2 regions of the Roseibium sp. AS2 genome follow, and region 2 is predicted to be linked to the other one. Evidence: predicted binding sites of a transcription regulator. Region 2 holds the regulator's gene; the other holds the start of a gene.
The links. The regulator PhoB, encoded in region 2, activates phosphate uptake and scavenging genes when phosphate is short. The targets are predictions, from matches to a motif close to TGTCATNNANCTGTCAT.
Positions count from the first base shown of each region.

Region 1 (15,348 bases), on a different contig from region 2:
AAGGGCGACATCGATGTCAGTGCGCTCCAGGTGACACGGCTTGATTTTTCCGCGCTCGGGCGCGAAGCGCTTACGGATCTTTCGCTGCAGGTCGGCAAGATCATGCCCACCGGCACGATCACGGTGAAGGAGGACCGGATCACCGCGGGCCTCGCCGAATACCAGCGCATGGAGGATGTCCAGGGCCTGGGAACGGAGGCCCCGCCGGTTTTCGTATCCACCGAGCCCGCCATTCTGGTGCAGACCGAAGGGGCCCCGATCTTCGCACCGGTCAAGGGCGTGCAGGGCCTCGGTTTCGTCGTCAACACCAACTGGGACATTCTCAAGATCGACGAAACCGGAGAGCTTTATCTGCGGGACGAAAAAGCCTGGATGTCGACGCAGGACGTATCGGCGGGCTGGCAGCCGGTGACCGAATTGCCCGAGCCTATCAGCAAGCTGCCCGACGACGACAACTGGAGTGACACCCGGGAGGCCATTCCCGCTCAACCGTTGCCCGACAACAAGGCGCCGAAGGTCATTTATTCCGACAAGCCGGCCGAAATGATCCTTTTCGATGGCGAACCGAAACTGGAACCTGTCGAAGGGACCGGACTGGAATGGGCGTCCAACACGGACAGCGACGTGTTTTTCCTGAAGTCCACGTCCACCTGGTACATTCTGGTCTCCGGGCGCTGGTTCAGATCGTCGTCGCTTGAGGGTCCCTGGGTCTTCACCACGCCGGACATGCCCTCGGATTTCCTCAACATTCCCGAAGACGCCCCCTACTACTCGGTGCGCGCCACCATTCCCGGCACCTCGGAAGCCGCCCAGGCCCGCCTGAAAGCGAGTATTCCGACGACGGCGCGGGTCGAGACCGGTTCGCTCAGCGCGGATGTGGCCTATGCGGGGGATCCGGAGTTTACACCGATCGAAGGGACCTCGATGTCCTATGCGCTCAATACGAGCGACCAGGTCATCCAGGTCGGCGCGAAATACTATGTGCTCCAGGACGGTGTCTGGTTCGTCGGCGACAGCCCGGAGGGACCGTTCGAGGTGGCAACCTCGGTTCCCGACCAGATCTATACCATCCCGCCGTCCTCGCCGGTCTACAACACCACCTATGTGCGGATCTACGAAACCGAACCCGGTGCGGTCTGGTACGGCTACACGATGGGGTATCTGACGGGATTCCTGGCCTGGGGTGTCTTCGTCTACGGCACGGGCTATTACTACCGGCCCTGGTACCGTCCCGGCGTCCGGCCGATCTACTTTCCGCGGCCGGTGACTTACGGTATCGGCGCCTTCTACAATCCCGTGCGCGGCACCTACGGCCGCTATGGCTATGCCTATGGCCCGCGGCGCGGCATCGCCGGAGGCGGCATCTACAATCCGCGTACCGGCGGTTACATTCGCGGCGGCGCCATCAGCGGGCCGCGCGGCAGCGCCGGCTTCATCTCAGCCTATAACCCGCGTACCGGCAATCGCATTGTCGCGGGCGGCGCCAGGGGGATCTACGGTTCGTGGGGCGGCAAGGTCGTCACCGGACCGCAGTGGTCCAGAACGCGCGCCCTTCAGGCCGATGGGGCGAAGCGCTGGCAGCAGGAAGGCGCGGCCGGACGGGTGGCCAGTCTCGATCGGCGCGGCGATGTCTTTGCCGGACGGGACGGCTCGGTCTATCGGCGCGAGGGCGAAAACTGGCAGAAATTCCAGGGCGGCAGATGGGGGGAGGTCGCGGCACCCTCGCGTGACGACATCCGGAACCGGCTCGGGAATGCCGGCGCGGGGGCGGCGATCGGCGCGGGCGGAGCACTGGCGAACCGGCCGGCCGGCGACAGGACCCGGCCCAATGTCCAGCGCCCCAATGTGCAGCGCCCAACGAACCTGCCGGCTGGCCAGCGGCCAAATGTTCAAAGGCCGAACGTGCAGCGGCCGGCCCAGCGACCGAACGTGCAGAGGCCATCTGTGCAAAGGCCGCCCGCGCAACGGCCCAATGTGCAGCGGCCCAATGTCCAGCGACCGGCGCAGCGCCCCGCGACCCGTCCGGCACAGCGGCCGCAGGCGCCCGCCCACCTCAACCGCGACCGCAGGGCGCGTCAGTCCGGCAACAGCCAGGTCAACCGGCAGCGCAACGTGCAGCGGTCCCGGCCGCAACAGGCACGGCCGCAGCGCGGCGGTGGTGGCGCACGCCGCCGCCGCTGAGGCGATCCTCATTCGCGGTGCTGGTGGCGTCTTTGTGTTGAAACACGCTAGATGGGCAGGTCGCGGGCAACCGCGATCGCCTCCATGGTCATGTAGGACGTGACCGTGTCCAGGTCGACCTTCTCGATCAGGCGCTGGTAGACCCTGTCAAAGGCGTTCATGTCTTCCACGACCACTTTCAGCACGTAGTCGTAGTCGCCCGCGATCCGGCGCATTCGCTGATCGATCAGAGCCGGAATGCGCTGTCCTGCAAGATGCCCGTGAATGCGGACGGATTCGGAGTCGCCTGGTACGGCGATCAGGACACACCTTGCCTTTACAAGGATGTGCGGCCGGCCTGGTCCGATCCGAACCTGTTGCAGATTGCCCGGCACATCCGCTCGGGACACTTCCTGGCCCATGTCAGGGCATCGACCGGGACCGCGACCACGCGCGACAACTGCCACCCGTTCACCCATCAGCGCTGGAGCTTCATGCACAACGGCCAGGTCGGCGGATACGGCAAGCTGCGCAGACGTCTGGACAACATGATCCCCGACGACCTCTTTCACAACCGGACCGGCGGTACCGACAGCGAATGCCTGTTTCTGGTGGCGCTGGCCTATGGTCTGGACCGCAATCCGCGCGCGGCCATGGTCCGCGCGATCTTCGAAGTTGAGGCGTTGTCGCGCACCGCAGGGTCCGCGCCGCATATGCGCTTTGCGGCCGGGTGGTCGGACGGCAAGACACTTTACGCGGCCCGCTATGCCTCCGACAGGTTTGCGCCGACGCTCTACTACCGTGTCTATGACACCGGCGTGATGGTCGTCTCCGAACCTCTGGACGAGGCCCGCGACTGCTGGCAGGAAGTGCCGCAGGGCCACATGATCGAGGTGCGGGACGGCAAGGTCCGCCAGATGACGTTTCTCAGCGACGAGGAACCGGCGATCGCGTGAAGTCCAGTGGGCAACTCTCGATCCAGTGTCAGGCTGTCTCGATCCCGGCGCTGGCGACAAGTGCCTGTTCCTGGTCGAAATCCTGTCGGCATCGGCGACTGCAATTCCTTGGTGACAGCAGGTCCTGCTTCGCCAGGGCAGCACTCATGTTTCGGCAAAGCTCCGGATCATTTCAAGGGTTTCTGCGTCCACCCGGTCGCGGATCTGACGCGTCAGGGGGTGATAGTCCGTGCGGTCGCGGCCGTAGGTCAGGTTGAACCTGTAAAAATCCGCGGACGGCGGCGGCATCAGGAGATGCTGGAAGATGGTTTCCAGCTTGTCGAAGGCCTTGGCGAATCGCGCTTCGACTGTCTCTGCCCCGGCATATTCGTCCCATATGGCAAGCAGGTCTTCCGAAAGGTCCGGGGGAAGCGGTGCGCAAAGGGTACAAAAATCGCGCCTTTCGCGCGCCTGCCGGTCGTCACCCGGCTTCTGCTCCGGGGCGGGGACGTCACCTGAGATCGCCTCGCCCAGATCGTGGACTAGGCACAGCTTCAAAAGCTTCGGAAAATCGATGCCCTTGAGCTCTTTTTCCAGAAGCAGGACCAGCAACGCGAGGCGCCAGCTGTGCTCGGCGGTGCTTTCCGGCCGGCCTTTGCGGGTGGTACCGGAGCGGATCGTGTCCTTCAACTGCTCTGCAGCCTGGAGAAAAGCCAGGATCCCGGACAGTCTGTCGGCGGCCATCGGCGCATCTGTATCGGGGGCAGGGGATGAGGTAGGCGATGTCATCTGTGTCATGTCCGCAAGCCTAGCGGCAGTGCGTCAGCCGGACGATGCCATGAATATTTTATGCGGCGGGTAAAGGCTCCTCGCGCACCAGCCGGGCAAAACTGCCATCGGCAAGCGGCAGCCGGGATATCCTGATACGGCTTTCCGGGATGGTCATTTCGGGAAAATCGGCCCGTTCGGTCTGAAACAGGATGTCGGGACTGTCCGGCTCGTACCAGCCACGCTCTGCAAGACTTGCCTCCGCCGATCGAATGCCTTCGGACGCAAAGCGCCACAACGGCAGATTGAGGAATTCACTGACCGGGGCACGCCACTCCCGTGTGCGGGCAGGGGATATCGCCAGCAGCCGGTGGGTGAGATCGCAGACCAGATGCACCGGGGCACCGGATCCGGCCACCAGATCGACGAGCGCTCTGTCGGCCGCCGTTTCGGGCCGCGCGCGGAGCATCCGGGTTATTTCCAGAAGGTGCTGCCCTGCGGGCGTTGCCTGTCCGCTTTCCCACCTGGAGACACGGGCCTGTGAAACCCCGAGTTCGTGTGCCAGCACGTCCTGCTTGACGCGGTTGAGCATCCGCCACCGGCGCAGTGACGGGCCAAGACTGTTCTGAAGGACGGCTGGTTCTGCGGACATGAGGTCAGTTTATCCGGTCCCGCTGAGAAAAGCAGTGCAAATCGACGCGAGACAATGCGTCGGAAAGAGACGTGTAATTGCAGGCTGAAGCCCAAGTCGGGTGGGTGGAAGAACTTTCCTGGAGCTGGCGAACGTAATTTAATGTATAAATAATCGTCTAGCTTAATATAAATTAAATTTATACTAAAATTCAAATATTTAATACTTGTTGTCAGTGTTGAAGTATTGGTGTCTTCTATTTTTGATTGAAAGCATAGCCGGGTATTCGTGAAGGGGTCACGGAGCTCAAGTAGGGAACATTTTTCGCAATCGAGGTGGCATACTTATGGGCATCAAGCGTCAGGCGGCAGACACCGCATTTCACAACAGGATATACGACAACGCAATGATGCAGCGGGTCCGGCAGACCCGCGCGGCCGGGCAGTATTGCTATCACATCGCCCAGTGCCCGGTGGGAACGGACGAGACCGAAATCGACGGCCGTAGGCTCATTCTACTTGGCTCCACCAATTACCTGGGTCTCGCGCAGGACCCGAGGGTGGTCGAGGCGAGTGTAAGGGCGAGTGAAAAATACGGGACTTCCTGCACGTCGAGCCGCCTTCTCACGGGGACACGGCCCGTCCATGAGGAGCTTGAGGCCCGATTGGCGCGCTTCCTGGGCAAGGAAGCTGCTCTTGTCTTCACGACGGGCTACCTCGCCAACATTGGCGCCATTCCGGCATTGATCGGCCGTCACGACGGCGCCTATTTCGATGCCGAGGTTCATGCCTGTATCGTCGACGGGGTCATGCTCTCCGGCGCGGAGCGCTATCGCTTCCGCCATAACAATGTCGAGGACCTGCGCAGCCGGTTGGCGCATTCGGAACATGAGCGCAAACTGGTCCTGATCGACAGCATCTATTCCCTGGCCGGCGACCTCGCGCCACTCGAGCAGATCGTCGATGTGGCCGACGAGCATGGCGCCTGGGTCATGCTGGACGACGCGCATGGCTGCGGTGTCATCGGTCCGGGAGGACGGGGTCTGGCCCATGCAACGGGCATGGCCGACCGGATTCCGGTCATCATGGGGGTTTTCAGCAAGTGTTTCGCCTCGACGGGTGGTTTCGTGGCGGGCTCGGCGGATCTCATCGATCACCTGCGTTTCAACGCAAGGTCGTTTCTGTTCAGCAATGCCCTGGCCCCGGGGCAGACGGCAGCGGCTCTTGCGGCCCTCGACATTCTGATCGCGGAGCCGGAAATCGCTGAACGGGCCTGCGCGCTCGGCGACAGGGCGCGCCGGGCCCTGCGTGCCATGGGATGGCGCTGCGGCGGTGACGGAACCCAGATGGTTCCGGTTCTGCTCGGCAACGATGTTCTGGCCTTCAAGGTGACCAAGGCGCTTGCCGATGCCGGGGTCCTCGTGAGCCCGGCCGTTCAGCCGGGCGTGCCGAAGGGCAAGGATCTCCTGCGGATCACCTTCCCGCCGACGCTGAGCGAGGCCAGCTTCAGCCGGGTCCTTGACGCGTTCCAGGCCGTTGCCGGCCAGTTTCCCGAAGCGCTTTGCGGCGTCGAAGAACGCGCGATGAGCGACGCATGACGGTGTCAAAGCCGCAGCATGTGGCCATCTCCGGCGCCGGAGGGCAGCTCGGCCGCGCGTTGGTCGACGTCCTGTCGCCCGTGGCCACGCTCCTGTCGGTGTCCGATCGCGACATAAACGCCCTTGAGGGTCTTGCCCGGACAGGTCCGGAGGCCGGGCCGGAAGAGGCGCCGAAGGACGGGCCGAAGGAGAGGAGAGCCAGCATCCACACGGCCCCGGTCGATGTCGGCGATGGTGACGCCTTGAGGCTCTGGCTCGCGGCCTGCCGCGAGCGCGGGCGGCTCGACTGGATGATCGTCAATGCGGGGCTGGGTGGACCGGCCCCAGAAGGGTCCCTCGGTGAGGACCCCTTGCGCACCGCCGCGCTGATCGATGTCAATTTGCGGGCGGCCATCGAACAGTGCCGCCTCGCCTCTGAGATGATGATTGCCGACGGCGGGGGACGGATCGTCCTGATAAGTTCGCTGTCCGCGAAGATCGGCTATCCGCAGGCACCCGTTTATGCGGCGACGAAAGCGGGTCTGAGGGCGTATGGTCTGTCCATGGCAGCCCGCCTGGCCGGAACCGGCGTCGGTATCACCATCGCCCTGCCGGGCTTCCTGAGCCGGGGCATGGCGGAAAACAGCTCCTGGCGGCCGTTCAGCATGGCGCCGCGGCAGGCCGCGCGCAAGATCGTCAGGGCGGCATCTTCGGGACGCACGGAAACAGCCTTCCCTGGATCCATGTCGGCAGCCGTCGGCGCGCTCGGCCTCCTGCCGGCCTCCCTGCGCGGCACGATCTATCGCCGCTGGTCCGGGCAGAGGCAGAGTGTTCACGAACGCCAGGGCATGTTGCGTTAGATTGAATTCAGGATCTGGCCCGAACGCAATTGCATTGCAAACGGTGCCTCGGGCCTCGTCCCTTACCCAGACAAGCGAAACACGCCATAGAGTGGTTTTTGATCATATTGAGCCCTTTGTCCGGCCCATCGGACATCTTTTCAAGTGCCACCGCTTGCTTCGAGTGGCTTGAAAGCCCTGTCGGAAGCGTTGTGTCGCTTGCGCGGTGCACCTTGCCGGGCAAGCCGTTCAAGGCCATCAGACAGGCCAGGAAAATCGGAAAGCGCTTAGCTGATACCCGGATCCCGAAAGGCCCGGCTGGACACTTGCAGGGAATTGCCGTCCGGGTCCTTGGCATTGGCGAATTGATATCCGTCCGCCTGATGAGGAGATCCAAAGACAAGTCCGTTGCTCTTGGCCGTTTCGCAGAAACCTGGAATATCCTCGATATCAAAGACCAGCTTGACCAGAACTTGCCCCAGTTTCTGTGCTTTACCCGCCTTGTGCAACAGAAGACGTGCTCCGCCATCAGCGGGGATGAGTTCCGTGATCCTGTCCGAAGGCGATTGGAGAACGGAAAAACCAAAATGCAGCGCGTAGAACGCTGCGCTGCGGTCCACATCCTTGACGTAAAGAATTATGCGCGTAATCGACGCCATGAAGCCGACCTGACCAGTTCGCGAAAGGGAGGGCGGACTTTGCCCGTGTGAACGAGGATAATTGTCTCGGGCAGATGGTCAAGCTGTCTCCCGCCGTCGACAGGTTACTCGGTCTCACTGTATTTTTCGATAAACGCATCTATGGACAGCAGTCGGAAATCCGGCAGCCGGGCCTTGAGCTGGAGGTGGTTCCAGTCCCACCAGGAAATGCCGAGCAGCGCCTCTTCCTGGGCTTCAGTGAACCGCCGCTTGATCGGTTTGGCGGCGACGCCACCGACAACCGTATAGGGCGCCACATCCTTGGACACCACGGCGCCCGCTGCGACGATCGCACCCGTGCCGATGGTGACACCGGCAAGAACGGTCACATTGTGTCCGATCCAGACGTCGTGGCCGATGGTCACCCAGTCATCCTTGCGCCACTGAAAGAAGTCGGCATCGTCCTCGCCCAGGCCGTAGGCGGCGGCACGATACGTGAAATGGTGCTGGGAGGCGCGCCATGTTGCGTGGTTGCCCGGATTGAGGCGGACCCGGCGCGCGATGGAGCAGAATTTTCCGATTGTCGACCAGACCACGTCCCCGTCCTGGACGATGTAGGAATAGTCTCCCATCCGGCTCTCCCGCATGTCCGTCCGTGCGCCCACCTCCGTCCAAATGCCCAGGTCGCAGTCCAGCACACTGGCCTCGGGGTGAACATTCGGTGCTTCGGTCAGGGATGGTTTTCGGGAGGGTGCGGACATGGGGGCTCCATCTGCTGTCATGGCTGTTGCAACGCCGTGTTCTAGCGGTGGCGGAAACGAAAATGGTGACAACCTGATGACAGATCAGTGACCGGCCGCGCTTTTTTCACGATTGGGAAACCGCGGGGAAAGTGGCCCGGCCGCGCAGAAGTGCTCCAGGCGCTGCGGGAATATTGGGCAAATCACAGCAATGGCGATCTTCAGGAAGATATTGCCCGAATTGCCGGATTTCGCTGCTCGCAGCCGGTTTGCATGGTTTCAGGGCAGGGGTGTCACTGAACTGTCATCAATTTTTGACGGTTTGGTCAAGTGACTGTCATTTTACTGCAATGGTCCGGTGGCTCTTGTCGCGCAGCAAGACGAACCAACACGGACAGGGCTGACGCGTGATTCACTTTCAGGAAGTCACCAAGAACTTCGGGTCTCGGACCGCGGTCGATAATGTGAGCTTTGAAATCAGCCAGCCGCAGATGGTCGGTATCATCGGCCGTTCCGGCGCCGGCAAATCGACGCTGCTTCGCATGATCAACAGGCTGACCCCAGCCAGCTCCGGAAAGATCCTGTTCGAGGGCCGGGACATTCTCAGCCTCAAGGGCGGCATGAAGCGCCGCTGGCAGCGCGACTGCGCCATGGTGTTCCAGCAATTCAACCTGGTCCCGCGCCTTGACGTGGTCACCAACGTGATGCTCGGCCGGCTCAATGGCCACGGCACCTTGAAAAGTCTCTGCAATGTTTTCAGCGCCAAGGACGTCAACACCGCGCTCGCCGCCCTGGACCGGCTGGGGATTGTCCAGGAGGCGACCAAACGCGCCGAGGAACTGTCCGGGGGTCAGCAGCAGCGCGTCGCGATCGCAAGGGCGCTGATGCAGGATCCGCACATGATCCTGGCCGACGAGCCGATTGCCTCGCTCGACCCGATGAATGCCAAGATCGTCATGGACGCGCTGCGCGAGATCCACGAGCGCGACAACAAGGTCGTCATCTGCAATTTGCACACGCTCGACACGGCACGCAGCTATTGCGACCGCGTCATCGGCATGCGCGACGGCCTGATCGTATTCGACGGCAAACCGGACGAACTGACGACCGGTGCCGCCCGCGAGATCTACGGAGCCGACGAAAGCTTCAACGAGGCTGCGACCTCCACGTCCATCGATGCCGGCACTGCCGGCTCCAAAGAATCCGCCGGCGTGATGGCCCCGGCGGCAGCAGCGGTCTGATCCGGCTGCACACCCTTCAATGTCATCGCGATTGAGAACTCTCGGAGAGTGTCCCAAATGAAAATCCTTGTTAAAGCCGCAACACTTGCTGCGGTGAGCATGATCGCCCTGAATGCCTCTGTTGCAGGCGCGGAAGAAATCACCGAATTCCGCATCGGCATCCTGGGCGGCGAAAACGCCTCTGACCGTCTGCGCGCCTATGAGTGCCTCGAGCAGAAATCAGCCGACCTTCTCGGCGTTCCGGTCAAGCTGTTCGCTCCGGCCGACTACAACGGCGTGATCGAAGGTCTGCTCGGTGGCAATCTCGACCTGGCATGGCTGGGCGCTTCCGGCTACGCGAAGGTCTTCCTGACGGACCCGGAAGCCGTTGACCCGGTTCTGGTCAAGGTCAACGTTGACGGTGGCTACGGCTACTATTCCGTCGGTTTTGCCCGCGTCGACAACGAGATCAACTCGCTGGACGACATGAAGGGCAAGGTATTCGGCTTCGGTGATCCGAACTCCACATCCGGCTACCTGATCCCGTCCATCGCCATCCCGCAGGAAGGCTACTCCATGAAGCCGGGCGAATACTTCGGCGACGTGGTCTTCACCGGCGGTCACGAGCAGACCATCATTGCCGTTGCCAACGGTGACATCGACGCCGGCGTGACCTGGGCCGACGGCCTTGGCGAATGGGAAGACGGCTACAACTCCGGCGCCCTGCGCAAGGCGTCCGATGCCGGCCTGGTCGACATGACTGAAATGCGTCAGATCTGGCAGTCTCCGGTGATCCCGGAAGGCCCGATCGTTCTGGCCAAGAACCTGCCGGAAGACGTCAAGCTGAAGATGACCGGTCTGATCGCTTCCATGAACTCGATCGATCCGGACTGCGCCTACAACATCGCGGCCGGTGAGACCAAGGGCTTCATGCCGATCACCCATGAAGCTTACGAGAACATCATTGCCGCCCGTAAGGCGAAAAACGCAAACTGATCGGTTCTCCGGAACCCGGACGCGGGCCGATCTCGGCCCGCGTTTTGTTTCCAGACCTCTTCCAGATCCTGATTGTCCACAGACCCCAGAGATCACCGCCAAAGGAATCCGGTAATGGCCGTTGCCGCTCTCGAACAGGAAATCCTGACACTGCGCAAGCGCCGGCAGCTTTACTCCCTGATGGGCGTGTTGCTGGTTGTGGCCGTGGTCGTCTCCGGATATTCGAAATCCAACGAGATGAACTCCGGCGGTTTTCTGCAGGGCCTGTCCAAGTTCTTCGACTATCCCGGCGAGATCGTCGTCGAGGCCTGGCAAGCCGGTCCGGCATTCTTCGGGCTGATCATCCAATACATTCCGGCCATGCTGGAAACCCTGAACATTGCCGCCGTCGCCACCCTGTTGGGCGGAGCGATCGCGGTGGTTTTCGCAATGGCGTCGACGCGCAACGTGGACAGTTGGGGACCGCTCATTCCGGTGGTCAGGCGCATGATGGACATCATGCGCGCGTTCCCGGAACTGATCGTGGCGCTCTTCCTGATATTTGTGCTCGGGTCCAGCCCGATCCCCGCCATGATCGCGGTGGCCTTTCACACAGCCGGCGCGCTGGGCAAGCTGTTCTCCGAGGTCAACGAGAACATCGACCGCAAGCCGATCGAGGGCCTGTCCGCCTGCGGCGCCAACTGGCTGCAACGGGTCCGGTACGCGGTCATGCCGCAGGTGGCGCCGAATTACCTGAGCTATTTCCTGCTCCGCCTGGAGATCAACGTGCGCGCATCCGCCATTCTCGGCTTCGTCGGTGCCGGCGGGATCGGCCAGGAGCTGCGCCGCACCATCGGCTGGGGGCAGGGCGCCGGGGATGAGACGGCGGCGATCTTCGTGCTTCTCTTCCTGACCATAATGCTCATCGACCAGACATCGTCCTACCTGCGCGGCAAGCTTGTCGGCGCCGGCCGGGCCCATTGAGGAGTTTCGAAATGGCTGTCGACACGCTCAATGAACCGGTCTTTGACCGCAGCACTGTGTTCCAGAACGTGCGCCGCCGCGCCTGGGTCACCGTTGGCTTTCCCGTCGCGATCCTCATGTATCTTGCATACACCTGGTTTGCGTTCGGCGTGCCGGATCTGCTCGCCAAGGCCCGGCCGGAGCGGGCGGCGATCCTGGCAACGGACTCCGTCGCCTACAAGGTGCACGTCACCAAGTTGCTCCGCCGCGACCTCATGGAAGTGTCGGTCGAGGGCGAACGCAGGGCGACCTACGAAACAGATGACTTGCCGGACTGGGTCCAGGTGGACGGGACCGACGCACAGGTCGATCTCGGCCAGGGCTATACCGTCTCGATCACCGGCAAGGTGATGGAATTCGATGTTCCGGACTACGGTCTGATCAAGGTGACCGCGACCGATACCGGTGTGCGCACCCAACTGCCGCCGGGACCGGTGCCGGACTGGCTCACGGACAATCCGAAGAGGTTCGATGCCCGTCCGACGCTGGACCGGCGCGTCCAGGTGACCCGCACCAAGATCGAGGTGCACAATTTCTTCGGTGGCTGGGAGAACTTCTGGTTCCCGTTCCAGTCCGAACTGCACGGCATGCCGTTCAGCCAGCTCTGGGCGCTGGCATTGTCCGGCGAGCGTATCGATCCTCTGCAATCCAACATGTCGCTGATCCTGCATGAATTTCTCGACAACCCGGACTGGCAGCACGGTGAAGTGTTCATGGCCCTGTTCGAGACCATCATGATGGCCGTTCTGGGCACGTTGACCGCCGCGTTCTTCGGTCTGCCTCTGGCATTTCTGGCAGCGCGCAATTTCACGCCGTCCAGGTTCCTGCGGTTCGGGACCCGCCGTCTGTTCGACTTCCTGCGCGGCATCGACATGCTGATCTGGTCCCTGATCTTCATCCGCGCCTTCGGCCTCGGGCCGCTGACCGGCGCCCTGGCGATCGCGTTCACCGACACCGGCTCGCTCGGCAAGCTGTTCTCCGAAGCGCTGGAGAACATCGACAACAGGCAGGTCGAGGGCGTCCGGGCGACCGGCGCCAACCAGATCCAGCGCTACCGGTTCGGAGTCATTCCGCAAATTCTGCCGGTCTTCGTGTCCCAGGTGCTCTATTATCTGGAATCGAATACCCGGTCTGCCACGGTCATCGGTGCGCTCGGTGCCGGCGGCATCGGGCTCATGCTGGTTGAAACCATGAAGACCTCGCGGGATTGGGAAAACACCAGCTACATCATCATCTTGACCATCGTGGTCGTGATCCTGATGGATCAGGCGTCCGGCTGGCTGCGCCGCAGGCTGATCGAGGGCAAATAGCCCGCTGCGCCCTTACAAGGTGAAGACCCGGCCCGGAAACGGTGCCGGGTTTACCGCTTAGCGCTTGATAACCACGCGATCCTTCTTCCTGCCCCAATTCCGTCGCGCTAGCGTGGCAGCGTTCAGGAAATGATTCAAAGCGGGAGGAGGGGCGCGTGCGTCAGCGGATCGGGAACAGACTTGCGGGATTGGTCCTTGGGGCCGGGACCGTCCTTTTGGCGGCAACAGGTGCCGCGCAGGCAATCGAGAGCTGTGTCGCCGCGCTGAAGAAGCAGGCCATTGCCGCGGGGGTGCGCCCGGACGTCGCCGAGCGCATGCTTGCGGGGGCGGTCTTTGACGAGAAGGTCATCCGCTTTTCGACCTCCCAGCCTGAACACAAGACCGAGATCTGGGACTACATGGCCTTCCTGGTCGACGTGCAACGGATCGAGGACGGCAAGAAGTACCTCAAGCAGAACCGCCGGACCCTGACAGCGATCGAGAAACGCTATGGCGTTGACCGCCACGTGGTCCTCGCGGTCTGGGGCATCGAGAGCGATTTCGGAAACTACCGCGGCGACTTCTACACGCCGCACGCGCTGGCAAACCTGGCCTGCGCAGGAAAACGCCGCCAGAAATACTTCCGCGGCGAGCTCATGAAGACCCTGCAGATCGCCTCGCGCGGCGACGTTCCGGCCAAGGACTTTGTCGGTTCCTGGGCAGGCGCCTTCGGTCAGACCCAGTTCATGCCGAGCACTTACAACAGCCTCGCGGTCGACCACGACGGCGACGGGCGCAAGGATCTGGTCAATTCGGTGCCGGATGCGCTTGCCTCGACAGCCAATTTCCTGAAAAACGCCGGCTGGCGCGACAGCCAGCCCTGGGGCTTCGAGGTCAAGGTTCCCAAAGGGTATTCCGGTCCGTCCGGCCGGAAGAAATACACGTCCCTGTCGACCTGGAACAAGCGCGGCCTCACCAGGATCGGCGGCGGCGCCCTGTCGGGCAAGCTGGAGGCGGCGCTGATCCGGCCTGCGGGGGCCAACGGGCCGGCCTTTCTGGTGACCCGGAACTTCCGGGCACTGCGGTCCTACAATGCGTCTACCTCCTATGGCCTCGCCATCGCCCTGTTGTCCGAACTCGTCGCCGGGCGCGAGCCCTTCAAGACACCCTGGCCGACCGACAATCCGGGCTTGTCCCGCGCGCAGCGCCTCGACCTGCAGAAGCTGCTGAACAGGAACGGCTTCGATGTCGGCAAGCCGGACGGCAAGGTTGGTCCGGCCACGCGCGCGGGCATTCGCAAGGCAGAGGCAAAACACGGCATGCCGGTGACCGGACGCCCGTCCTGGAATGTCTATTACGCCCTCGGCGGCCGGTGAGGCGATCCGGGCGGCAGTCGCCCGGAGACTGCAATGTCCGCCTGGCCTCTGCGGGGAGCTGAAATACCGTCGTCCGCATGCGGGCTCGTCTGACGATCGGATGCGGAAATTCCACCTGACAAGGAGATGGACTTGTTGCGCGGCGCAGTTTTGCGGCGCAATATGCCGCTGATGAGCTGGAGGATCGGACATGTCCGGACGGATTTTGACTGTTGCACAGCAGAAGGGCGGGTCAGGCAAGACAACCCTGGCGGTCCATCTTGCCGTTGCGCTTGCCCGTCACTCCGGAGAGCCGGTCGCCATACTCGACGTCGATCCGCAAGGGTCGCTCGGAACCTGGTACGAGGCGCGTGAGGACAGGCTGGGCGAAGACATGACCGGCCTGGAATTCCGGACCGCGTCGGGATGGGGTGCGCGCCGGGAGGCCAGGGCGCTCGCCAGATCGCACGGATATGTCATCGTCGACACACCGCCCAAGACCGACGTCGATGCCAAGCCGGCCATTGACGCCGCCGATTTTGTCATCGTGCCGGTGCAGCCGACCCCCGTCGACCTGTGGGCGACATCGCAGACGATCGAACTGGCGGCCCGGGAGGACACGCCCGCGCTGCTCGTCCTCAACCGTGTGCCGCCACGGGCGTCCCTGACGGCGGAAATGGCCGGGGCCATCGACACTTCGGGGTACGACACGCTCACTGCCCGGCTCGGCAACCGGACCGTTTTCGCGGCAGCCATGGGGCGGGGCTCCACCGTCACGGAAGTCGCGCCGTCGAGCAAGGCGGCACTGGAAGTCAACGCCCTGATCGACGAACTGGTCGGACGCGTCGGCTGACCGCGCGGGGTGTGGCGCCGGCACGAGACCGCGCCAGTCGAGATTTGCCTTGTCCTTGTCATGATCCGGTGCCTTGATAGAACAAGGTATCGGCCCGGGAGGACTGGCCATGGTTGTTTTTTCGCTTGTTTTCAAACGTGTTCATCTGAATTTCGGATCAAAGATCATGCTCATATCGAAGAAACTGCGACGTGCATCGCTGGCGGCCTGTGCCGCGGCCCTTTTGGTGCTGCCGGCAGCCGCCCAGGACAAGCGCATCGTGACCATCGACCAGGCCGACTTTTTCGGCGGTGACTACCGAACCGTGAAGGATGTCGATCTGGAGGCCTGCAAGTCCGCCTGTCTT
Region 1 covers NZ_JBBMQN010000005.1:201,785-217,132, forward strand. Annotated here, with positions in the region: gene WNZ15_RS16080 (SH3 domain-containing protein) at 1-2,181, shown strand, start outside; gene WNZ15_RS16085 (Lrp/AsnC ligand binding domain-containing protein) at 2,229-2,396, opposite strand; gene WNZ15_RS16090 (class II glutamine amidotransferase) at 2,436-3,116, shown strand; gene WNZ15_RS16095 (HD domain-containing protein) at 3,261-3,839, opposite strand; gene WNZ15_RS16100 (helix-turn-helix transcriptional regulator) at 3,943-4,515, opposite strand; gene WNZ15_RS16105 (8-amino-7-oxononanoate synthase) at 4,841-6,091, shown strand; gene WNZ15_RS16110 (SDR family NAD(P)-dependent oxidoreductase) at 6,088-6,930, shown strand; gene WNZ15_RS16115 (VOC family protein) at 7,197-7,568, opposite strand; gene WNZ15_RS16120 (DapH/DapD/GlmU-related protein) at 7,673-8,308, opposite strand; gene phnC (phosphonate ABC transporter ATP-binding protein) at 8,695-9,528, shown strand; gene phnD (phosphonate ABC transporter substrate-binding protein) at 9,586-10,503, shown strand; gene phnE (phosphonate ABC transporter, permease protein PhnE) at 10,618-11,466, shown strand; gene phnE (phosphonate ABC transporter, permease protein PhnE) at 11,478-12,815, shown strand; gene WNZ15_RS16145 (lytic murein transglycosylase) at 13,004-14,170, shown strand; gene parA (ParA family partition ATPase) at 14,361-15,002, shown strand; gene WNZ15_RS16155 (MG2 domain-containing protein) at 15,112-15,348, shown strand, end outside.
Region 1: the regulator PhoB is predicted to act here: its motif matches at 8,579-8,595, upstream of phnC (phosphonate ABC transporter ATP-binding protein).

Region 2 (15,348 bases):
CTTCTTCCAGGGCAAGGGAATTCTGCGCCTGTTCCAGCGTCTGCCGGCGCTGCGACACGATCAGTTTGCGGTCGTCCAGGGTGCGTTCCGTAACGGTGCCCTTGCCGAGAAGATCTTCCGCGCGCTGCAGGTCCTTCTGAGCAAATTCAAGCTGTTCGGCCGCCCTGACGACATTGCCCTTTTCAAGCTCGACACCGCCTTCGCTCTCGACCAGCGCGGCCTGCGCTTCGGCAAGATTGGCTTCCGCCTCAGTAACGGCGCCCTCATAGTCGAACCGGTCGATGGCCACCAGAAGCTCGCCTTCGGAGACGGCTCCGCCCGCCTTCAGGTCGGGATGAACCTCGACCACTTCCCCGGCGACAAGGGCGCGCAGATCCACTTCCCGTCCCGCCGCGGTTTCTCCGAAGACGCTGATAAGGGGCGCATGCTCGCCCCGGACAAGCGTCACGGTTTCTGCGGCATAGCTTGTTTCCTGAATGGCCTTCTTGGCGACTTCCGGTTTGGAGGCGACCAGCAGGTTCATCCCCTTGACCGCGCCGAACAGAATGGCGAATGCCAGAAGGACCTGCAACACAGCCTTCAGGACAAGCGCAAGGCTCCAGTTGCGTTGCCGTTCCGCGCGCAGGGGCGACAGAACTTCAGGGACCGGCTGCTTGCCGGAATCCGGCTCCAAAGACTGCAACATGTTCAACGTACCACGGGCCATTCGGGGTCAAGTTAACGGGCATGCGTCCTGCGTGCTCGACGGAGAGGTCTGTTTCGCACTGCAATATACAGGACCCGATTACCCTTTCAGGTTAATTCTGGCACGCGGAAATTTGTAACGAGATGTGACCGACGGACGCAGCTGCGTCCGCCGGAAGCCTCAGTCAGCCGTCAAATTCGTAGCGGCTGCTGCAGAACTCGCAAGTGACGACGATCTTGCCGTCCTCGGTCATGTCGGCGATCTCGTCGGCGCTGAAACCGGCCAGAACGCCCTGGATCTTCTGGCGCGAGCAGCTGCATTTGTCGGCCAGCGGCTGCGGATCGAACAGGCGCACGCCGCGCTCGTGGAACAGACGGAACAGCAGCATTTCCACGCTGACTTCGGGATCGGTCAATTCGACATCCTTGACCGTCTCGACCAGCACCTTGGCTTCCACCCAGGCGTCGTCTTCGTCGACCTGATGCGGCTCGGTTCCCTCGGGCGCGTCGCCCGGATCGATATCGGCCTGCTTCATGCGATCCGGCGACTCCGGCAGAAACTGGATCAGCACACCGCCGGCAGTCCAGGCCCGCGAATGCGCTTCACCTTCGTTGCGGGTGAACAACTCGCCGACGCCCAGACGCACCTCGGTCGGGATCTGTTCGGACCGCTCGAAATACCGCCGGGCCACTTCTTCAAGCGACACGCCGTCCAGTTCCACCAGCCCCTGGTAACGTTGCATGTGCTTGCCCTGGTCGATGGTCATGGCAAGATGCCCATGGCCAAGCAGGGTTTCCGGCGTTGCCTTGCCGGCCGTAATCAGCGCCTCGACCGCGTCCGCGTCGAAGGTGGCGCAGGCCCGGATCGCGTCTGGTGTCGCGAAGTCCACGACAAGCATGGACACAGGCCCATCGGTCTGAGTCTGCAGGGTAAACCGGCCGTCGAACTTCAGGGACGTTCCGAGCAGACTGGTGAGCACGATGGCTTCCGCCAGAAGGCGTGATACCGGCTCCGGATACGCGTGGCGTCCCAGGATCTGTTGCAATACCGGTCCGAGAGCGACGGCACGGCCGCGCACGTCCAGGGCTTCCACGGCAAAAGGCCGGACTGCATCCAGCCCGGCCGGTGCGATGCCCAGTTGGTCAAGATTCAATGCCACGATGGCTCTGCCTCAAGCTGCGCCGAAACACCAGGCCAGGATACCCTTCTGGGCATGGAGACGGTTTTCGGCTTCGTCAAACACTACGGAGTTGGGACCGTCCATGACCTCGGAAGTGACTTCCTCGCCCCGGTGGGCCGGCAGGCAATGCATGAACAGCGCGTCCTGCCTTGCCTCGGCCATCAACCGCTCGTTCACCTGGTAGGCGCTGAGGAGATTGTGACGGGTTTCATTGTCATCGTCTCCCATGGACACCCAGCAATCGGTGACGACACAGTCGGTTCCCTTGACAGCCTCATATGGGTCCGCGGTGACGACAATGGAACCACCCCTGGCGCGCGCGGCGTCAATCAAGTCCCGAGGCGGTGCCAGCTCCGCCGGTGTCGCGATGCGCAGCTCGAAGTCGAACCGGGGAGCGGCGTGGATCCAGGAGGCCAGCACATTGTTGCTGTCGCCGGTCCAGGCAACGCTTTTGCCGCTGATCGATCCGCGATGCTCCTCGAATGTCAAAAGGTCGGCCATGATCTGGCAGGGATGCGAGACCTTGGTCAGACCGTTGATCACGGGAACCGTGGCATTCTCGGCCAGCTCGTTGAGCTGGTCGTGGTCCAGGATGCGGATCATGACCGCATCGACGAAGCGCGACAACACCTGCGCGGTGTCGGCAATGGTTTCGCCGCGGCCCAGCTGCATTTCCGCTCCGGTCAGCACGAGGGTTTCCCCCCCCAGTTCACGCATGCCGACATCGAAGGAAATGCGTGTGCGGGTCGACGGCTGTTCGAAGATCATCGCCAGCACCTTGCCGGCCAGCGGGCCTTCGCCGCGGCGGACACCATTGCGGCCGGCCTTGATCTTCTTGCCGGCCTCCAGAATGGCGCGCAGCTCGTCACCGTCGAAATCGGTCAGGTCGAGAAAATTCCGATAGGATTCATTGGCGGTCATCCGGCCGCTCCTTCCACCAGGTTCGTTTCAATTGCCAGGGCGGCCACTTCAAGGCGCTCCATGGCAATCGCAATTTCGTCTTCACTCATCGTCAGCGGCGGCATGATGCGGACGACGTTTTCGCCCGCAGGAACCGTCAGCAGACCGGCATCCCGTGCAGCCGCGACAAAATCTCCGACCGGAACGACGCATTTCAGACCGAGCATCAGGCCATTGCCGCGCACTTCGCCAAGAACAGCCGCATGACTGTCCACGAAACCGGCCAGCTTCTGCTTGAAACTGAGCCCCTTGCGCCGGACGTCCTCCAGAAAGCCATCCGACAGAACAACGTCCAGCACCGCATTGCCGACCGCCATGGCCAGCGGATTGCCGCCGAATGTGGTGCCATGGGTTCCGGGCGCGAGCGCAGCGGCCGTTTCGGCGGTTGCCAGACAGGCGCCCATGGGAAAGCCGCCGCCGATACCCTTGGCAATCGCCATCAGGTCCGGCTCGACACCGGTCCACTGGTGCGCGAACAACCGGCCCGTCCGTCCGACACCGGTCTGGATCTCGTCATAGATCAGCAACAAGCCGTTTTCGTCGCAAAGCTTGCGGACGGCTCGCAGGAATTCGGCGGGGATCTCGCGGATACCGCCTTCGCCCTGGATGGGCTCGATCGCGATTGCCGCCGTCTGCGGTCCGATCGCGGCCTTCAGCGCGTCGATATCGCCGACGGGCACCTGGTCGAAACCGGGCGCCTTCGGGCCGAAGCCTTCCATGTACTTGGCCTGGCCGCCGGCAGCGATGGTCGCAATCGTCCGGCCGTGGAAGGCCCCCTCGAAGGTGACGATATGGAACCGTTCGGGCTGGCCGTTGTCATAGTGATACCGGCGCGCGCATTTGATCGCGGCTTCCATGGCTTCCGCACCGGAGTTCACGAACAGCACCTTTTCGGCAAATGTCGCCTCGCACAGCCGCCGGGCCAGACGTTCCCCGTTCGGGCTCTGGTGCAGATTGGAAACGTGCCAGAGCTTGCCGGCCTGCTCCTGCAGCGCCTTGACCAGATGAGGGTGGCTGTGTCCGAGCGCGTTCACCGCAACCCCGGAGCCGCAATCGAGGAATCGTCGGCCGTCTGCCGTCACCAGCCAGACACCTTCCCCGTGATCGAATGCCAGTTCCGATCTTGCGTAATTCCCGAACAATGCGGTCGCGGACATAACCTCGTTGAACTCCTCAAAAACGGCCGTTTCTTCAGCGCCACCGTGACGCCGTACGGCACCTGCAAACGGTGCGCCCGGCCAAAACGCAACGTGCCGCCCGATAAGGCGGCACGCAGCAGTTTTCTTATACACTGCCCCCACCATGGACTGTCAATGGAAATGCGCTGCGGCGCCCCGCCAGCGCGCAAATGGCGAATTCCTCAAAATTCTCAAGCACCTCGCCATAATTGGGGAAAAGTCGGTTCATCCCCAACTGGATTTGGGTGAACGGTTGCCTGACAAATTAACGTTATTGTAACCTCTGGGACATCACACACGAGATCTCGTGCGGCAAATCATCAAGAGGCACTAGATATGCCATCCTTAGGCGCGACTACGTGCGCTTAACACGAGGTTAATGGCTGCAGGGCAGCCCAAGAAAAGGGTGCGGCAATGAGTTGGACAAACGACCGGGTTGAGCTTCTCAAGAAGCTCTGGAGCGACGGATTGAGCGCGAGCCAGATTGCTGGCGAACTGGGTGGTGTCACGCGCAACGCCGTCATCGGCAAGGTGCACCGTCTGGGCCTGTCCGGCCGGGCCAAATCAACCTCTTCCAGCGCGAAGCCGCGGCGGGCCCGGCCCGCTTCGACCGGTGCCGCAACGCCGAAGAGACCCGCCCAGCAACCGCAGTCCATCGGCGCGACGGCGCTGAAAGCGGATTTTGCTCCGGCCCCGGCGATCGTGCCCAAGCCGGCCGTTGAGCCGATAGCGGATCTTGTGCCGATCTCGCAGCGGGCAAGTATTCTCACGCTGACGGAGCGGACCTGCAAATGGCCGATCGGCGATCCGGCGACAGATGATTTCTATTTCTGCGGCCGCCAGTCCGACCCCAGCGTCCCCTATTGCACCCATCATTGCAAGATCGCCTACCAGCCCATGGCCGACCGCCGCCGGGACCGCAAGGTTGTCGCCCAGGCGGGCTGACCGCAGGCATCGCGTTCCCAGACAGCAAAAACCCGCCGACATGGCGGGTTTTTTCGTATCAGGCTGCCGCGTTTCAGGCGGAGACGGTGAACTGATCGTTGAAGGCGTAGCCCGCACCCCGGACGGTCCGGATCGGGTCCTTGGCCTTGCCCTTGTTGAGAGCCTTGCGCAAACGGCCGACATGCACATCGACCGTGCGTTCGTCGACGTAGACATCATGACCCCAGACACCGTCCAGCAACTGCTCGCGGGAGAACACCCGGCCCGGAGACGTCATCAGGAATTCCAGCAGCCGGAATTCTGTCGGACCCAGGTGGATTTCCTTGGCATTGCGACGCACACGGTGAGTTTCCCGGTCCAGCTCGATGTCTCCGGACCGCAGCATGGTGGAGACCACTTCCGGACTGGCCCGGCGCAGGATCGCCCGCACGCGTGCCATCAACTCCGGTACGGAGAACGGCTTGACGACATAATCGTCGGCGCCGGTGGACAAGCCGCGAATTCGCTCCGCTTCTTCACCCCGCGCCGTGAGCATGATCACGGGCAGCCGCTCCGTGTCCTCGCGTGCGCGCAGCCTGCGGCACAGCTCGATGCCTGACAACCCCGGCAGCATCCAGTCGAGCAGAAGAAGGTCGGGCTGGCTTTCCCGAAGCCGGATCTCGGCCTCGTCACCCCGGACACACGCTTCGACAGCGTAGCCCTCTGCTTCCAGATTGTATCTTAGTAGAAGGCTGAGGGGTTCTTCGTCTTCAACGATGAGCACCTTCGGCATACATCTCGCTCCAATTTCGGCAACCGGCGCAACAGGTCCCTGACCTGGCGCCGGCCGGTTCTTTTTCCGTGATCAATCTCGACGGAACCTTACGTATCGTGCTTGCGTCTGACCGGGCACGAAATGCTTTGCGACTTGTGACCCGGTCAACATTCGGGTGTCCGTTCGCTCCCGATTGAACCTTTGGTGACCTAGGCGCCGGTTTCGTCGACTTTCGCACGGTCTTCCGGCAAACGGTCGCCCGTGACCATGTAATAGACGTTCTCGGCAATGTTGGTCGCATGATCGCCGATCCGCTCGATGTTCTTTGCGCAGAACAGCAGATGGACGCATTGGGTGATCACCCGCGGATCTTCCATCATGTAGGTCAGCAGCTCGCGGAACAAAGACGTGTAGATGGCGTCGATTTCCGCGTCGGCTTCCTGCACGCGGCGGGCTTCCTCCGCGTCCTTGCGCGCATAGGCATCCAGCACCCGCTTGAGCTGCGCGAGGGCAAGCTCCGTCATGTGCTCGACACCGATCGCAAGCTTCTTGGACTGCAGGTCGCTGTCGATCGCGATGGCCCGCTTGGCGACGTTCTTCGCCAGATCGCCGACACGCTCCAGATCGTTGGAGATGCGGGTTGCCGCGGTGATCTCGCGAAGGTCCTGGCCCATCGGCTGACGGCGCGCGATCAACTCGATCAGCTTGCTTTCGACTTCCTGCTGAAGACGGTCCAGACGGGCGTCCTTGTCGATCGTCGACCTCGCCAGCTCCAAATCCTGGGAAACCAGTGCGGAAATGGCGTCGGCAAACGCCTTTTCGGCCAGTCCACCCATTTCGGCGACCTTGCCGGCCATGGCCGTCAGTTCTTCATCATAAGCCGAGACTGTATGTTCAGCCATTCTGTAGTCCCCTTGAGATTTACGGAAATCGCTTAGCCGAAGCGGCCAGTGATGTAGTCCTGTGTACGTTTGTCTTTCGGATTGGTGAAGATGTCTTCTGTCAGACCTTCCTCAACCAGCACGCCGAGGTGGAAGAATGCGGTACGCTGAGACACGCGGGCGGCCTGCTGCATGGAGTGCGTCACGATCACGATCGTGAAGTTCTCGCGCAGTTCGTCGATCAGTTCTTCCACCTTGGCCGTGGCGATCGGATCAAGCGCCGAACACGGCTCATCCATCAGGATCACTTCCGGGCTGACGGCGATCGCACGGGCAATGCACAGACGCTGCTGCTGACCACCGGACATGCCGGTGCCCGGCTCGTCCAGGCGGTTCTTCACTTCTTCCCAAAGACCGGCTTTCTGAAGGCTGGAGGAAACGATCTCGTCCAGATCGGTCTTGTTCTTTGCTAGTCCGTGAATGCGCGGACCATAGGCAACATTGTCGTAGATCGACTTCGGGAACGGGTTCGGCTTCTGGAACACCATGCCGACCTTGGCGCGCAACTGCACCGGGTCCACCTTCGGATCGTAGATATCCTCGCTGTCGATCTTGATCGACCCTTCCACCCGGCAGATGTCGATCGTGTCGTTCATGCGGTTGATGGTCCGCAGGAACGTCGACTTGCCACACCCGGACGGACCGATGAAGGCGGTGACCGAACGTGGTTGAATTTCAATGTCCACATCCTTGATGGCGTGTGTGTCGCCATAATAGACTTGGACTTTTTTTGCGGAAATCTTGCTGTCGGTCATGTTTTTCGCCTGTTCAATATTCGGCATCTCGTTCATCGGATCATCCCTTACCAGCGGCGCTCGAACCGGCGGCGCAGGATGACCGCGAGAACGTTCATGGTGAGGAGGAACACCAGAAGCACGATGATTCCACCCCAGGCTTTTTCGTAAAATGCATAGTCGGCGCGCGCGGCCCATGTGTAGATCTGTGCCGGCATTGCCGAGTTCGGATCGGTGAAGCCTGCCACGATACCTTCAGGGTATCCGCGTGCCACGAAGCCGACCATGCCGATCAGCAGCAGCGGCGCGGTTTCACCGAGTGCCTGCGCCAGACCGATGATGGTGCCGGTCAGGATGCCCGGCATGGCCAGAGGCAGGACATGATGAAAGATGGCCTGCATCTTGGAAGCCCCAACCCCGAGCGCGGCGTCCCGAATGCTCGGCGGCACCGCTTTCAGCGAAGCGCGGGTCGAGATGATGATCGTCGGCAGGGTCATCAGCGTCAGCACCAGCCCGCCCACAAGCGGTGCGGACTGCGGCAGGTGCATGAACTGGATGAAAACCGCCAGACCCAGAATACCGAACACGATCGAGGGGACGGCCGCCAGGTTGGAAATGTTCACTTCGATCATGTCCGTGAACCTGTTCTGCGGCGCGAATTCCTCCAGGTAGATGGACGCGGCCACACCGATCGGCAGGGACAGGAACAGGACCACCAGCATCATGAAGAACGAGCCGACAACGGACGCGCCGATGCCGGCGCCGCCCGGATTGTCCACACCCGAATCCGCACCGGTGATGAAGTTCCAGTTGAAGACGTTGGTGATGACACCCGCCTCAACCAGATTGTCGACAAGATCCAGATCGCTCGCCTGCAGGAACCGGCTGTCGGTCATGTTCTCGCGCGTGACGCGGCCGTTCATGTAGCCGTCGACCCGGGAGGAGGCCGCCAGCTCAAATCCCGCCGGCTCGCCCAGATTGTCCGGGTTGGACTGGAAATATGCGCGAATGGTTCCACCCGGCTTGCCGACGATCCGTTCGATAGCGGCCGCATCGAAGGGAACGTTCACACCGCGTTCCTCGAGCTGACCCTGGAGCGCACCGATAAAGATCTGCTCGTAGGCCTTGGTCTTGAAAAGCTGAGATTCGGCAGCGTCGAACTGTTCCTGGGTCAGCGTGAAATTCACGTTGACCACGGTCTTGGTGAATGCCGGCAGGCCTTCGGAGACGATCGACACCGCCAGGACGATGAGGAAGAACAGGCCGATTGCGATGGCACCGATGCCATAGGCCTTGAACCGGGTTTCGGACGCATTGCGCCGGCGCGTCAGATCATCAAGCGCATAGAGCGATTTCGATTTGACCGGTGCATCGGAAGACGACCCGGACGTCAAGGGAGGAAGGTTTGTGTCGGTCATCAGTCATACTGCTCCCGGTACTTGCGCACGATGTAAAGCGCAACAATGTTGAGACCCAGGGTCACCACGAAGAGTGTCATGCCCAGGGCGAATGCGACCAGCGCAACCGGTGACGCGAAGTCGGCATCGCCTGTCAGCTGACTGACGATCTTGGCGGTCACCGTGGTCATGGCTTCGAAGGGATTGAGGCTCAGGCGCGCAGCCGCACCGGCCCCGAGCACCACGATCATGGTTTCACCGATCGCGCGGGACGCGGCCAGCAGAATGGCACCGACAATGCCGGGCAAGGCGGCGGGAAGGATGACCTTCTTGACGGTTTCGGACCTGGTGGCCCCCAATCCGTAGGAGCCGTCACGCATGGCCTGCGGCACCGCGTTGATGATGTCGTCGGACAGGGAACTCACGAACGGGATCAGCATGACCCCCATCACCAGACCGGCCGTCATGACCGCCGTTCCCGCCTTCATGATGCCAAGACCACCGTCGCCGAAGACCGACAGCAGCATGGGACCGACGGTCAGGAGGGCGAACAGGCCGTAGACGATGGTCGGGATGCCCGCGAGAATTTCAAGCAGCGGCTTGGCAACGGCGCGCACTTTCGGGCCCGCATATTCGGACAGGTAGACCGCCGCGAACAGGCCGATCGGGACGGCCACGGCAAGCGCCACGATGGAGATGTAGAAGGTGCCCCAGAGCAGCGGCAGGATGCCCAGTTCGGATGAACCACCGCGGCCGGAGAAGCTCGGCGACCAGGTCAGGCCGAAGAAGAAGTCCATTGCCGGATACAGCCGGAAGAACTCCACCGTGTTGAAGACCAGCGACAAAACGATGCCGAGCGTCGTGAGAACGGCGATCAGGGCGGCGGAGAAGAGAGCGACCCGTATGCCCTTTTCAACGGTGTTGCGCGCCCTGAAATCCACGTTGGTCTCGCGCAGGGCCAAAAGAGCTCCGGCGATGGCAGCCAGAATGACGACGATCGACATGATCAGGTTGCCGGTCGAGACCACAACCCGGTAAGCCTGCGCGGCGCGCATCACCGGCTGGGTGATCTGGGAGGTGACGATCTGGCCGGCATCCTTGAGCCGGGCCGTGATGTCATTGAAATCGGCCCGCGCGTTGCGCGCGAAGTCCTCGGTCATCTGACCGGAGGCGACCACATTGTCCAGTCCCTGCGCAGCACGCCGAACCTCCGCCATCACAAGGCCGAGGGAGGATCCTTCGCTGATCGCCGACTGCGGGATCATGCCGGAAATTCTGCTGTCGACGTAGAACGGCTGGGCAAGCAGCCAGACAACAAGAATGAGAAATGCCGGAACGGCGGCTTTCATAGCCACGTTCGAACCGTAGTAGGAAGGCAGAGAATGCAGCAGCCGCATGTCGCCACCGGCGCTGGCCAAGGCACGCGCGCGCCCAACTACGTAGCCAACCAGCGCGATGGCGAGCACGATCACAATGAGCCAGAACAAGGACATTGGGTCCCCCGAAAGAATGAAAATGTCCGGAAATGAAAAAAGGGGCGGCGCGTGATGCCGCCCCTCGATAACGAGCCGGGCTCGATTACTTCATGGTTTCTTCAGCAGCGATGGCAGCCTGCGTGGCAGCCAGCTCCGGATCGGCAACGAGGCCGTACTGAGCCAGCGGGCCGTTCGGGCCGGCAATTTCGTCAGCGATGAAGAACTGAGCGTATTCCTTCAGGCCCGGGATGACGCCGATGTGTGCCTTCTTGACGTAGAAGAACAGCGGACGCGAAACCGGGTACTCACCGGTGGAGATGGTTTCGGTGGACGGAGCCACGTCGCCCATGGTCGCAACCTTCAGCTTGTCGGTGTTGTTCTCGTAGAACGCGAGACCGAAGATGCCGATGCCGTTCGGGTTGGAGTCGATGCGCGCCAGGGTCTCGGTGTAGTCGCCGTCGATGTCGGTGGACTTGCCGTCCGCACGCACGTCGATGCAGGCGTCTTCAGCGTCGTCCTCGGACATGCCGCTGTCGAGCATGGCCTGCAGGGCGCCGGTTGCTTCACAGCCAACAGCCAGAACTTTTTCTTCGAACACTTCACGGGTGCCGTGCTTGGTGCCCGGGATGAACGCGGCGATACCGACGTCCGGCAGATCGGCGTTGAAATCGGCCCAGTTGTTGTACGGGTTCTCGACGATTTTGCCATCCTTCAGGACCTTGGAACCAAGGGCGTTGAAGATGTCAGCCGGCTGGAAGGCGGTGAAAGCAGGGCCGCTCTGCTGGGAAGCGAAAACGATGCCATCGTAACCGATGCGGACTTCGATGATGTCCTTAACACCTGCTTCGGCACAGGCCTTGATTTCTTTCTCGCGGATCTTGCGGGAAGCGTTTGCAACGTCGATGGTGTTTTCACCAACGCCTTCACAGAAGCGCTTCAGACCAGCGGAAGATCCACCGGATTCAACGACCGGTGTCGGGAAGTCGGTGTTTTCACCAAAGGCTTCTGCAACGATCGAGGCGTACGGCAGAACGGTCGAGGAACCGGCAACCTGAACCTGATCGCGAGCCTGTGCGGCGCCAACGAATGCAGTGGAAGCAACGGCCAGGGCAGTTGCGCTAACGAGGGTTGTAAATTTCACTTGACCACTCCCTTTGAATGTCAAGGTTTCTAGAAGATCGACGCCCATGATTATGCGCGAGCGATGCCGGGAACCTAGGCTCCGTCGATGAGAGTTCTATGACGGTTTCTTTTCAGTTTTATGACAATTTAACTTACTGATTTCATTGAAACTTTTGCCCCACTTGAAAGTTTTATGTCATGACGGGAGGCAGAATACGACACCCGCCGCAGAGTCGGCACGGCCCGGGAGCAGGCTCGGCACTGCCTCGCGTGCGACGCGGTCTGGATATGGCGTCACACGCCGACATCGATGCGCCAGTTCAAAGCCTTTGTCCTGCCGCCTGCATGATCACTTTGTTTGCCGGCTCATTTTATGCCGCAGAGTGTTGATCATGACTCTTCTGACCGCGTTTGGAGGCCTTTGGGCCGGCCGCGTGTCGCAGTGCGATGCGGTGTGTCGGACAAGGCGCGCAACGCACCTTTCCGGCAGAGGGACATGGGCCCTCGAATGCGTGATGATCAACACTCTCTGGTTTTCCCTACAAGTGCAGCTCCGCAAGCGCACGGGCCTCTTCAGCCTGATGCAGACGGGCATCGGCGGCAAGCGGGATAAGCCCCCTGGCAGCGAGATAACCGTCATCGCCCCAGGCCTCTTCACTGGTGAACGCCGCCACATAGTCCTCAATTCCGGGGACCAGGCCGACGTGCTCTTTCTTGATGTAGAAATACAACGGCCTGGACAGCGGGTATTTGCCGGACGCAATGTTCTCGAAGCTCGGATCGACAGCGTTCACTCCGACGCTCTGGATCTGGTCCGAATTCTTCGCCAGAAAGGAATAGCCGAAAATTCCGACGGTGACCGGGTTCGCCGTCAGTGCTCCGACGATCAGATCGTCGTTCTCGCCTGCCTCGACGAAGCTGCCGTCGTGGCGGATGCGGGGGCACAGATCCGCTTCCAGGCCGCCGACGATCTCGCAGCCCTCCTCCATCGCAAGTTCCTCGAAAGCATCACGCGTGCCCGAGGTCGGCGGCGGCCCGAGAACCTCGATTTTCTCGGCCGGAAGCGATGCATCGATGTCCGACCAGAACAGGTTCGGATTGTTTTCAATGGCGCCGTCCCGCGGCAGCTTCTCGGCGAGGGCCTCAAAGATCTGTTCAAGGGTGAGCGCGAATTTCGGCCCTTCCCTCGAATTGGCCAGCACGATGCCGTCATATCCGATCACGACCTCGACGGGCGTGACCCCGTTGGCCCTGCAGTTTTCGAATTCGGACGGTTTCATCCGCCGCGAGGCGTTGGTTATATCGGGCGTAGCGACACCCGCCCCCTCGCAGAACAGGTCAAAACCGCCGCCCGTGCCGGTCGATTCGACAATCGGGAATTTCATGCCGTCTTCGCCGATTTTTTCCGCGACGGCCGTCGCGAACGGAAAGACGGTGGAAGAGCCGACAATGAGAAGTCGGTCGCGCGCTTCCGCCGACCAGGAGGTCAGACAGACAAGACCTCCGAGAATTGCGCGGGCAGCCAGATACTTCGGCACTTCACTTCTCCTAGGCGTTCGGACGAATTGGAAATGCTTCGCATATCAACGTCCGGTCTCAGGAATACGACAACCGGCGCTTCAGATCAGACGGAGGTCTGGTCCGGAATTCCGGCCGCGTTTTCGATGGCCGGCAGTGTTACCTTGAATGTCGCGCCCTTGCCGGGTTCGCTTTCCACTTCAAGCCGGCCACGGTGACGCGTGAGAATGTGCTTGACGATCGCAAGGCCCAGACCCGTCCCCTTCATGGCACGGCTGGATTCAACGTCCACCCGGTAAAAGCGTTCGGTCAGGCGTGGAAGATGCTCCGGCGGTATGCCTTCACCGTAATCGCGCACGGAGAGCTGCCAGGCGCGCTCTTCCGGATCGCCCGAAGGCTCGCTCAGCCCGATATCGACAAACTTGCCCTGGTGCCCGTATTTCAGCGCGTTCTCGATCAGGTTCTCCGTCACCTGAATGAGTTCGTCCCGATCCCCCTTGATCCTTGCCGGCACGTTCTGGATCTCGACACGGATGTCGACGCCCAGGTCCGCCGCGACAGGGGACATGGCATCGGCGGTGTGACGGATGATTTCGGATAGGTCCACCATACCCGCCGGACGCACATGCGCCTTCAGCTCGATCCGCGACAGCGACAGGATGTCGTCGATCAGGCGGCGCATGCGGCCGGCCTGATCCAGCATGATCGCCAGAAACCTGTCCTGGGCCTCGGGATCGTTGCGCGCGGGCCCCTGAAGGGTCTCGATGAACCCGGTCAGCGACGCCAGCGGCGTGCGCAGTTCGTGGCTGGCATTGGCCACGAAATCCGTGCGCATGCGCTCCAGCCGCCGGTTTTCGGTCTGATCCTGAATGACGACGAGAATGAAGTCCGGAAGGCCCGGACCGCGGTCCTGTCCGGCGCTCCCGGGCATATAGATCGGCGCGATATGCGCCTCGTACCAGGTTTCCGTCGGAACTTTCTCGATCCAGTTGATCCGTTCCGCCTCGCCGGTGGTGCACACGCGGTCGAAAGCCTCCAGAAGGGAGGGAGCTCTCAGGGAAAAGGACAGCGGATCACCGGGCTTCACGCCTTCATACGCCGCATGCGCCTGCTTGTTGACATAGCGGGTGATCCCCCGCCCGTCCGCGACAATACAGGGTGTCGGCAGCGCATCCACGGTCAGCTTCATGCCCGTGCCCGGCCACATCCGCCGGATTTCCCGTTGCGCATTCAGCTTGACCCTGCGGCTCGATGCCCGGCGGGGAATTAGGCCTGTGACGACACCCAGCACGGCCATCATCACCAGCACGGCAGAAAACGGAACACCATAAAAGGCAACTGCGACCATCGCGGCACAGAAGACCGTGATCAGAATCCACCGTGCGTCGCCGAGCCTTGTCAGGGGGGAAGCGATCGGCCGGGGCTCGGCGGGCTCCTCGAGTGTCGTAGGGGTCTTTGTCATGGATACTTGTGTGAATTTTGCGGGCGGTTTGCACCGTGGACTTCCGGTACTATTTCGACGCCTCAGCAATTACGCAAGGTCGAAACAGGGTGGCCGAAGCGTTTTCGAACACCCCAAGTAGCATGGCAAGCATGTCATCCAAGCGACAGGCCGAAGTTTTTCAAGCGCGCTTTCGAAATCAGGCGTCAGCGCAACCGATCGCCTTGTGCCGCTTTTTCCAGATTGTCCATGATCCGCGGCCAACCGCCGGGTTCGCACATGCGGCCGAGATAATCCGCCCCTTCCTCACCATGCCTGAGAAACTCGGTATGGACGATTTCCAGACGGGTCACCGGTCCCGCCTCCCGGAAATTCAACATGACCCTGCTTGCAGTGGCAGGGTCCGCGATTTCCTCTCCGCGCAGCGTCACCTGCCAGGCAAGCCGGACATAAAGGGGAGGTTCGATGGAGAGCACGGTTCCCCAGACGCGCCGGCCGTTTTCGTCGGTCTCGGAGCACCTCCCGCCGGCAAACGGTTCAATCGCGGCTTCGCTCCCGGCAATGCTGCCGTCCCTGAACGGGGTCGACCACCAGAGGTCGGGCCGATCGACAACGAGCGCGAATGCCTTGTCCCGCGGCAGAGCCAGCAGGAGGTCGAAACGGCATTCGGTATCTTGCGTCATGTCCTCATCGCCAAGCTTGGGGCCAAGACCCGGAAATCCGATTGAAACAGCACCACACTGTTCCACAACTTGCCCCGGATTGGCAAAGTTCTGCTTTCCTATCCGACACAAACGTCAGATACATGACGCGGACGCCAGAACACGAGGGCACGGACCCGCCGGCATGAAACACGATCGCGATTTTGAACCGAACTATGGCGACGCCACGGAAGTGGTACCGGGAATCCGGCGCCTCACCGCGGACAATTCCGGACCTTTCACCTTTTACGGCACCAACACCTATCTGCTCGGCACCCGGCGGCTGGTGTGTGTTGATCCGGGCCCGGCCTCACCGG
Region 2 covers NZ_JBBMQN010000006.1:84,995-100,342, reverse strand. Annotated here, with positions in the region: gene WNZ15_RS18380 (HlyD family efflux transporter periplasmic adaptor subunit) at 1-685, opposite strand, end outside; gene WNZ15_RS18375 (Hsp33 family molecular chaperone) at 870-1,844, opposite strand; gene argF (ornithine carbamoyltransferase) at 1,857-2,786, opposite strand; gene WNZ15_RS18365 (aspartate aminotransferase family protein) at 2,783-3,982, opposite strand; gene WNZ15_RS18360 (GcrA family cell cycle regulator) at 4,418-4,948, shown strand; gene phoB (phosphate regulon transcriptional regulator PhoB) at 5,022-5,720, opposite strand; gene phoU (phosphate signaling complex protein PhoU) at 5,912-6,604, opposite strand; gene pstB (phosphate ABC transporter ATP-binding protein PstB) at 6,637-7,434, opposite strand; gene pstA (phosphate ABC transporter permease PstA) at 7,446-8,795, opposite strand; gene pstC (phosphate ABC transporter permease subunit PstC) at 8,795-10,267, opposite strand; gene WNZ15_RS18330 (substrate-binding domain-containing protein) at 10,353-11,438, opposite strand; gene WNZ15_RS18325 (substrate-binding domain-containing protein) at 11,911-12,909, opposite strand; gene WNZ15_RS18320 (ATP-binding protein) at 12,996-14,351, opposite strand; gene WNZ15_RS18315 (SRPBCC family protein) at 14,537-15,013, opposite strand; gene WNZ15_RS18310 (MBL fold metallo-hydrolase) at 15,177-15,348, shown strand, end outside.